Regions from separate parts of the Parajatrophihabitans canadensis genome, predicted to be linked through region 1. Evidence: riboswitches for the same ligand, from Rfam matches in the RefSeq annotation. Region 1 holds a riboswitch; the other holds the start of a gene.
What was found. A riboswitch is a leader RNA that binds a small molecule or an ion and turns the genes downstream of it on or off. The one in region 1 is predicted to bind cobalamin.

Region 1 (4,417 bases):
CACTTGGCGCTCTTGACGAACTGGAAGACACCGATGGACCAACCCTGGTTCCAGCAGCGGAGGGCGAGGCCGAAGGCTGCCGTGGACTTGCCCTTCATCGTGCCCGTGTGGACGATGGTGAGCGCGCGATTACGGCGCTGCCGAGTCGTAAGGCCGTCTTCGGGTACTGCTTCGGGGATTCCCTTTGGCATCAGGCTCTTCCTCCGAAGCGTTTCTGAGGCTTCATGCCGCGTTCTTCAGAACCCGGACAGCGTCGGCCAGCGTGCCTGCGGCGAGATCTGAGAGCTGTAGGCAATCACCCGCCAGGGATTCTGCAAGCGCTGCGGCCATGTTCAGTCGTACGGGACCGGATTCGCAGTCGATGACCACACTCGCAATCTGCTGCTCGGCCAGTAGCCGTGCTGCGGGCGCTGGATCCTGACCGGCCGTGTGGCGACCATCGGTGACGACAACCAGCAATGGACGGCGTAACGGATCGCGCATGCGCTCGACTCTCAACGTCTCGTGTGCCCGCAGTAGGCCCGCGGTCAGGGGAGTGCGACCGCCGGTTGGCAGGACCTCGAGCCGGGTTGCCGCCGCATCGACCGACGATGTGGGGGGCAGCAACAAGTCGGCGTCCTGGCCGCGAAAGGAGATGAGCCCGACCTTGTCGCGGCGCTGGTAGGCATCGAGCAACAGCGACAGCACTGCGCCTTTTACCGCGCTCATCCGTGATCTGGCTGCCATCGATCCGCTGGCGTCGACCACGAACAAGATCAGATTTCCCTCTCGGCCTTCCCGGACGGCCTCGCGAAGATCGTCTTTGCGGATCAGCAAGCCCGGTCCAGTACGTCCACGACGGCGCTGATGGGGTGCGGCCGCGATTATCGTGGCATTCAGGTGAATGTGCTTGACCGCCGCAATCGGCGGCTGGGCGCGCGTCGTGCGGCCGTGATCGGTCTCGGCGCGAGACCGGCGTCCCGCCGCACCGGCTCCCAGGCCCGGAACCTCTAATCTGCGTGCGCGAAACGGCGCTGACGGGGCGGCGACGCGCTCGCCCGATCCTGACGAGTTGTTCGGGCCGCGTTCGGTCGAGTCGGTGTCTGGGGTGTCCGGCCCCCCGCTGGGCGGAGCGTCGCTGTCGCTATCGGCCCGGTCGGTGGGCGCCGAGGTGGGATCGGGATCGGGATCAGGATCAGGTTCCGGAGGACGGGAATCGGCCAGCGCTTGCTCCAACTGATCTTGATCGAGACCTGGCGCATCGAAAGGGTTCCGTCTGCGGCGATGCGGCAAAGTCAACTGGGCGGCGATTCGTACGTCCTCTTCGGTGACCTCGCGCCTGCCCTGCCAGGCTGCATGCGCCGATGCGGCCCGCGCGGTGACGATGTCCGCTCGTAGCCCGTCGACGTTGAAGGATGCGCACACTGCGGTGATCTGCTGCAGCGCCTCGTCGGAGAGCTCTACCTCGGGTAACAGCCTTCTGGCCTCGACTATGCGGTCGCTGAGCTCGCGCTCGCTGTCGGCGAAGCGCTCGAGGAAGAGTGCTTGGTCTGCATCGAAGGCGAGCCGGCGCCGCACCACCTCGGCCCGCAGCGCGGGCTCTCGAGGCGCAGATACCTCGACGGTCAAACCGAAGCGGTCGAGCAGCTGCGGACGGAGTTCTCCCTCTTCGGGGTTCATCGTGCCCACCAGCAGAAAGCGGGAGGCGTGCCTTACCGAGACGCCTTCTCTTTCGACGTAGGACGTACCCAGAGCTGCCGCGTCCAACAACAGATCTACCAGATGATCGTGCAGCAGATTGACCTCATCGACGTAAAGGACGCCGCGGTGCGCGCCGGCCAGCAGGCCCGGCTCGAAAGACTTGACCCCGTCGGTTAGTGCCCGTTCGATATCGAGTGAGCCGACCAGGCGGTCCTCACTGGCACCTACGGGCAGCTCCACAAGCCGGGCCGGTCGGATCGCAACAGGTTGGTCTGGCGAATGCGGACCATCTGGGCAGGCAGGGTCGGGTTCGCCGGGATCGCATTGGAATCTGCAGCCCTCGACGATCGCGAGTCTGGGTAGCACGGTCGCCAGCGCGCGAACCGCGGTTGACTTCGCCGTTCCTTTTTCGCCCCGGACCAGGACACCCCCGATGGCGGGCGAAACTGCGTTGAGGATCAGCGACAGGCGCAGATCGTCCATGCCGACCACTGCTGTGAAGGGGAACTGCGACACGCGGTGAAACTCCTGACGAATGGAACGGCTCGGCTGGCTGATTGCGATCAGGACCGCTCAGCCGCGGGCAAACGTGAGCTGCGAGGCTGGTGCGGGCTTCACGCTACCCCTCGGAGGGTACGTGAATGCTCTTCATGAGGAGCCTCCTTCAGGGATTCTGCGTCCCTACTCGTCGGGCGTCGTCAAGGCGCAGTGTCTGACTCGGATGCCGACCGTGTCGACCGGATCCATTCACAGTGGCGCGACCGTGCTGGATTCTCACCAGCTTCCTATCGCCTTGACGCGGTCTTCACCCTAATGATCGCCAGCATCGTGAGTCAACGTGAGGTACCCGTCGCATGTGCGGCAGACTGCACCTGTGCCAGATCCCGTGGTCCCAGAGCCGCCACTCGAGCCGCCGCTCGAGCCGCCAGTCGAGCCGCCACTCGACGCTTCGCTCGAGCCGATCATCGTCGTCGGCATCGGCGCGGACGGTTGGAATGGCCTGGATGTCAGCGCGCGGTCTGCTTTGGCCAGCGCAAACGTCGTAGTCGGCGCCGCACGGCAGCTGGAGCTGCTACCGCCCGAAATCGTGGCCGAGCGGCGCGCCTGGCCCGCTCCGCTGCTTCCCGCCCTGCCAGCCTTGGTCGCTGAACGTGCAGCGAAGCGTTTGGTCGTGTTGGCGAGCGGCGACCCCCTTCTCTTTGGCATTGGTGGCACGCTCGTCCGTCATTTCGGCGCTGATGTGGTTCGGGTTTTGCCTCATGTGTCTTCGGTCTCATTGGCCTGCGCCCGACTTGGTTGGCCGGTCGAGGAGGCTGACGTATTCAGCGTCGTCGGGCGACCAACTGCCGCCCTCCAGGCAGCGTTCTACCCGAATCGTCGGGTGCTCGTCTTGTTGGAATCATCAGTGCAATGCACGGCAATCGCCGCCATGCTCGTCGGGCTGGGCTTTGGCTCGAGCACCCTCACGATGCTTGCCCAGCTAGGTGCTCCGGGTGAGGCGTCCTGCCGGACGACGGCGGCCGACTGGTCGCCCCAGGCCGACCATTCGCTGGCGATATTGGCGATCGAGCTCCGATTGGACAGTGGTGTCGTGCCGATCCCGCGAGGCCCGGGACTGCCGGACTCGACATTTGAGCATGACGGTCAGATCACCAAATCAGAGATCAGGGCTGTCACGTTGGCGGCGCTGGCACCCTTACCCGCGCAGCTCTTGTGGGACGTCGGTGCCGGCTCGGGCAGTGTTGGTATCGAATGGCTGCGTAGCTATCCCGACTGCCGTGCAATCTCAATCGAGCCTCGTCCGGACCGCGCCGCACGCGTGCGCAGGAATGCCGACGCACTCGGTGTTCCAGGCATTCAGATTGTCACTGGTAAGGCGCCGGGGGCGTTGGCAGGTCTAGCCGCGCCGGACGCCATCTTCGTTGGCGGGGCGGTCTCGGTGCCCGGTGTTCTCGAGGCATGCGTAGCCGCCCTGAGCCCAGGTGGACGGCTCGTCGCAAACGGTGTGACTCTGGAGACCGAAAGTGTTCTTGCTCGCTGGCACGCTGAACGAGGCGGCTCACTCGTCCGCATCGCTGTTCAGCGTGCTGAGCCGGTAGGGGACTTCAGGGGTTGGCGTCCAGCTATGCCGGTTACGCAATGGACGTGGCGCGCGTGACGGTCCATTTCATCGGTGCGGGTCCCGGAGCTCCGGATCTGATTACGCTGAGAGCTCAGGCGATTCTTTCTTCGGCCACGGTTTGTCTTTATGCGGGGAGCCTCGTTCCGCAAGCGGTTCTGGCCCACTGTCCGCCCGGTGCGGAGCTCATCGACACAGCAGGCATGACATTGGATGAGATCACTGCTGCGCTGGTGCAGTCGCACCGGCAAGGTCATGACGTCGCCAGGTTGTGCAGCGGTGACCCGTCAATTTTCAGCGCGATGGCTGAACAGATGCGACGCCTGGACGCTGAGGGCGTGCCGTACGACGTGGTACCGGGCGTGCCCGCATTCGCGGCTGCCGCGGCTGCTCTCAAGCGCGAGCTGACGGTGCCGGGGGTAAGCCAGACTGTCATCCTGACTCGAACCGCAGAGCGCGCGACGCCGATGCCTAGTGGTGAGCAGCTGCCCGCCCTCGGCGCGGCTCGGGCCACGTTGATTCTTCATCTTGCCGTACAGCGGATCGGCGTAGTCGTGTCCGAACTGATTCCGCACTACGGAACTGACTGCCCGGTTGCTGTCGTTGCCTACGCCAGCC
Region 2 (4,417 bases), 420 kb from region 1:
ACGATGTGACTGCCGAGGCTCTGTCGACGCTGCCCAGAGTCGGTAAGTTGCGAGCCGGCCGACTTTTCTCCGCCTTCATCGCTGCCCAGCCGGCCTATGACCTCGTCGCCTTGCTGCTCGCCGCGGGGCTACCCGCGAGATTGGCTGGAAGGCTGGTGGAAACCTTTGGCCCAGGGGCGGAGCGGTTGCTCAAGGATGACCCCTGGCGCTTGCTCCAGCTCACCGGAGTAGAGGTCGCCGACGCCGACGCCCTCGGGCGCGCAGCGATTCCCGGTGTACTGCAAGGCGATCCCCGACGCTCACGCGCGCTCGTCGGCTGGTCGCTCAGCCAGGCCGCTCGCGAGGGCCACACCGTCAGCACGGTAGAGCAAGTCACGGTGGATCTAGAACTTCACCGAGTTGCCGATCCGGCTAAAGCCATCGCCGATGCGTGCGCCGGTGAGGTCGTCGAGGCCCTAGATTCGGTGGTCGATTCTCAACTGGCTCTCAAACGGTATGCCGAGGCCGAACGCGCGATTGCCGAGGCGATTCATCGACTTACTGATACCGCCGCACTTATCGGAAAGGCGCGTGCCGGCAAGCGGCGAAAGTCTGAGGTCATTGATCCTGATGCGCTCGACTCGGTCCAGCGCTCTGCCGTCGACAACGCCCTTGACCACGGTGTCAGCGTGTTGACCGGTGGCCCGGGAACGGGAAAGAGCCGCACTGTGGCGACGGTCGTCCGTGAAGCGGAACGGATCGGAAAATCGGTGGCTCTGGCGGCGCCGACCGGACGCGCGGCCAAGCGCCTGGCCGAGCTCTGCGATGCGGAGGCCACAACGATTCACCGTCTGCTCGGCGTTCAGCCGCGTGCGACAACGGGTACGGACGGCACCAGCGCTATCGTCGATTTCTCAGCCGGCTTTTCGCGCGGACCTGACTGGCCGCTCGATCAGGATCTTGTCGTCGTTGATGAGGCCTCGATGCTAGATGTGGAACTCGCCGCCGCGCTGCTGCGTGCGTGCGCGGACGGTACCCACCTGATGATCGTCGGCGATGCTGCCCAGTTACCGTCAATCGGGCCTGGCCAGGTGCTCGCTGACCTGATTGCCTCGGCCGTCGTCCCTGTCGTTGAACTTACGACGCTTTACCGGCAGGACGCGGGCGGCGCGATCGCGCGCCTGGCCACCGCAGTCCGTGAAGGTGATCTGCCAGCCGTAGATTCGCCAGATCGGGAGGTGGTCATCGTCCCAGCGCGTGGCTCTGCCGAATGCGCGCACCGCGTCGTACAGCTCATGACGGACTCGATCCCCCGGGCGCTCGGTATCAAAACCGAGCAGATACAGGTCGTGACGCCGGTACACAAAGGTCCCGCCGGCACGATCGCCCTCAACGCGGCCCTCAAGGCGAAACTGAATCCACCCGTGTCTAAACAGCTGTTCGGTCGATTCGATGTGGGAGATCGGGTGGTCGCCACCGCCAACCACCTCGAGGTGACGCCGACAGGGTTTGCGAATGGCGAGGTCGGAGTGGTGACCAAGGTCGCCGACAAGGTCGTGACGATAGATTTCGGATCCGGGCCGGCCGAGGTTACCGGCAAGGTGCTCGCCGACATCAGTCACGGTTGGGCCATCACTGTCCATCGCGCACAGGGCTCGGAATTCGGTGCGGTGATCGTGGTGCTGCCGCCCGAAGGTGGCCGGATGTTGTCCCGTCCGTTGGTGTACACGGCACTGACGCGGGCGCAGCGGCATCTGTCAATCGTCCATGGCGCGGGGCCAGCGGTGGCCCGCGCTGTCCACGACATCGGATCAAAGCCGCGACGAACCGCCTTACGCGATTTCCTCGGCTGAACCGGCCTTCGCTACGGCGAGGATGATGGCCGCAGCTTTGTGATCGCAGCTCGAAGGCTAGGGTGCCATTTGGCAATACCTGCGAGGTGCCCCGTCCGGGGAGAATCGGAAAGCCGGTGCGACTCCGGCACAGGGCCCGCTGCGGTAACCGGCTAGTCAGAGATCACGCGCTTTGCGCAGTCACTGGGCTCAACGGCCTGGGAAGGCGATCTCGCGACAGCGATCCGGAAGTCCGAAGACCGGCCTCGCTCAGAATGCCGCCTCGGCGGCCGGATGCGGGAGCCTGCCATGACATCGACGCCACAACGGACTGACAACACAACACAAGCGCGAGCTGCGCTGCGCCCACTTATGGACGTCTATGACGCGATCGAGCGCCGGCGCGACGTACGAGCCGAGTTCACGGGTGCGCCACTCGATCCTGACAGCCTGCGGCGCGTCTTGGGGGCAGCGCACTCAGCGCCGAGCGTGGGCCTGACTCAGCCGTGGGATTTCGTCATCGTCCGTAGCCAGGAATTGCGACGGGCCTTCAAGGCGCATGTATCAGAGGAGAAGCGCGTTTTCGAGCAGTCGTTGACAACGGTGCAGCAGCGAACCTTCAGCCGAATCAAGATAGAAGGGATCATGGACTCGAGCGTTGGCATCGTCGTCACGTACGACTCTGAACGGGGTGGTCCGGCGATCTTGGGACGGCACGCAATTGCCGATGCGGGCTTGTATTCCACCTGTTTGGCGATTCAGAACCTGTGGCTGGCAGCGACGGCAGAAGGACTCGGTCTCGGCTGGGTCTCCTTTTACCGGGAGGAATTTCTGCAGCGCCTGTTGAAGATTCCGACGCAAATACGCCCGGTGGCATGGCTGTGTGTGGGTCCCGTGTCTGAGCTCGCCACCATTCCCGATCTGGAACGGCACGGCTGGCGTGCTCGTCGACCGCTTGCCGATGCGATCCACAACGACTGCTATGGCATCCGATCTGATGGAACGATCTGAGGCACGGCCACCGCGCGCATCGGCGCGGTCCGATCCCCGCATATTTTGGCAAAGTGGGCTCAGATCCGCTCCCGGGTGCTGATTTCGATGACATCTAGAGGCACAATTGCGGGATGCCGACAGAGAACAGGGCGGACTCTGATCCAGACTGGGAGTACGCACCGCTGCGCATCCCCTCCGATGTCACGAGGGTGAACGCGGCGGTGCGGCTGGCGTTACACGCCGAATATGGCGGCTGGGAACTCGCTCGAGTCCGCAAATACGAGGACGGCTCCCGTCAGATCCTGCTCAGACGTAAACGCCGCTTGGCTGATGCCCTGCCGATGCCGGGTCTGATCGCCTAACCCGGGTTCAGCTGGCGCTGGCCTGCCAACCGCTACGAACGTGGCTCAGCACGCTTTCAGGAACCGATCGAGAACGCGCACGCCAAACTGCAGCGCATCCACGGGCACGCGCTCGTCGATGCCGTGGAACAGTGACGAAAAGTCAAGATCGGCAGGCAAGAGCAACGGCGAAAAGCCGAAGTTTCGGATACCGAGTTGCGAAAACGACTTGGCGTCCGTGCCGCCCGACATCAGGTAAGGCACCGCGATCGCGGACGGGTCCTCGGCCTTCAACGCCGCCGCCATGGCATCGACGATCTCGCCGTCGAACTCGGTCTCGACTGCTATGTCCTTGGTGACGAACTCCCTGGATATCGAGGTGCCAGGCGTGGCGGCCGAGGCGATGATCGCATCAATCGTCTCGAACAACTCCGGTTCATGGCCAGGCAGGAAACGCGCATCAATTGTCGCCTCCGCCGAAGACGGAATGACGTTGGCCTTGTATCCCGCGGACAACATCGTCGGGTTCGCCGTATTGCGGAGGGATGCACCAATCATCCGCGCCATACCGCCGAGTTGCGGCAAAGCCGAACCTGGATCGTCGGGATCGATCGGCAACCCGGTCACGGTGGCGATTCGACTCAAAAACTCGCGAACAGTCGGAGTCAGGTGGACGGGAAACTCGTGCTCCCCGATTCGAGTGACCGCGCGCGCGAGAGCCGTTACGGCATTATCACCGTGCACCATGGAGCCGTGCCCCGGTCGCCCCTCTGCGCGCAACTTGAGCCACCCGATGCCCTTTTCAGCGGTTTGGATCAGATATAGACGCAGGTCGCCCCCAACTGTCACCGAGAACCCGCCGACCTCGCTAATCGCTTCGGTGCAGTCGGCGAAGTAGTCAGGATGATTGTCGACCAGCCAGTGCGCACCTTTGAGGCCGCCGGCTTCTTCGTCCGATACGAAGGCGAGGACGATGTCGCGGTCCGGTTGGATGCCTCGCCGCGACCAATCCCTGACCACGGCAAGCGTCATCGCGTCCATATTCTTCATATCCACGGCGCCCCGGCCCCAGACATAGTTGTCCTTCACCTCGCCTGCGAACGGGTCAACCGACCATTCCGATTTCTCGGCCGGAACGACGTCGAGATGGCCGTGGATCAACAGCGGCTTACGATTCGGGTCCGTCCCCTTGATCCGCGCGATGGTTGATGCACGGCCGGGCTCGGATTCAAGGATGACCGATTCGATGCCGACCTCGTCGAGCCGAGCGGC

Region 2: another riboswitch for cobalamin. It lies ahead of bluB (5,6-dimethylbenzimidazole synthase); the one in region 1 lies ahead of ACSMXN_RS14560 (putative cobaltochelatase).

The regions. Positions count from the first base shown of each region.
Region 1 is NZ_CM132445.1:3,003,530-3,007,946, reverse strand. Features, by position in the region: gene cobO (cob(I)yrinic acid a,c-diamide adenosyltransferase) at 1-191, opposite strand, end outside; gene ACSMXN_RS14560 (putative cobaltochelatase) at 223-2,163, opposite strand; cobalamin riboswitch at 2,366-2,491, opposite strand; gene cbiE (precorrin-6y C5,15-methyltransferase (decarboxylating) subunit CbiE) at 2,555-3,838, shown strand; gene cobM (precorrin-4 C(11)-methyltransferase) at 3,835-4,417, shown strand, end outside.
Region 2 is NZ_CM132445.1:2,583,330-2,587,746, forward strand. Features, by position in the region: gene ACSMXN_RS12565 (AAA family ATPase) at 1-1,832, shown strand, start outside; cobalamin riboswitch at 1,900-2,094, shown strand; gene bluB (5,6-dimethylbenzimidazole synthase) at 2,184-2,822, shown strand; gene ACSMXN_RS12575 (DUF5703 family protein) at 2,936-3,166, shown strand; gene ACSMXN_RS12580 (M20/M25/M40 family metallo-hydrolase) at 3,212-4,417, opposite strand, start outside.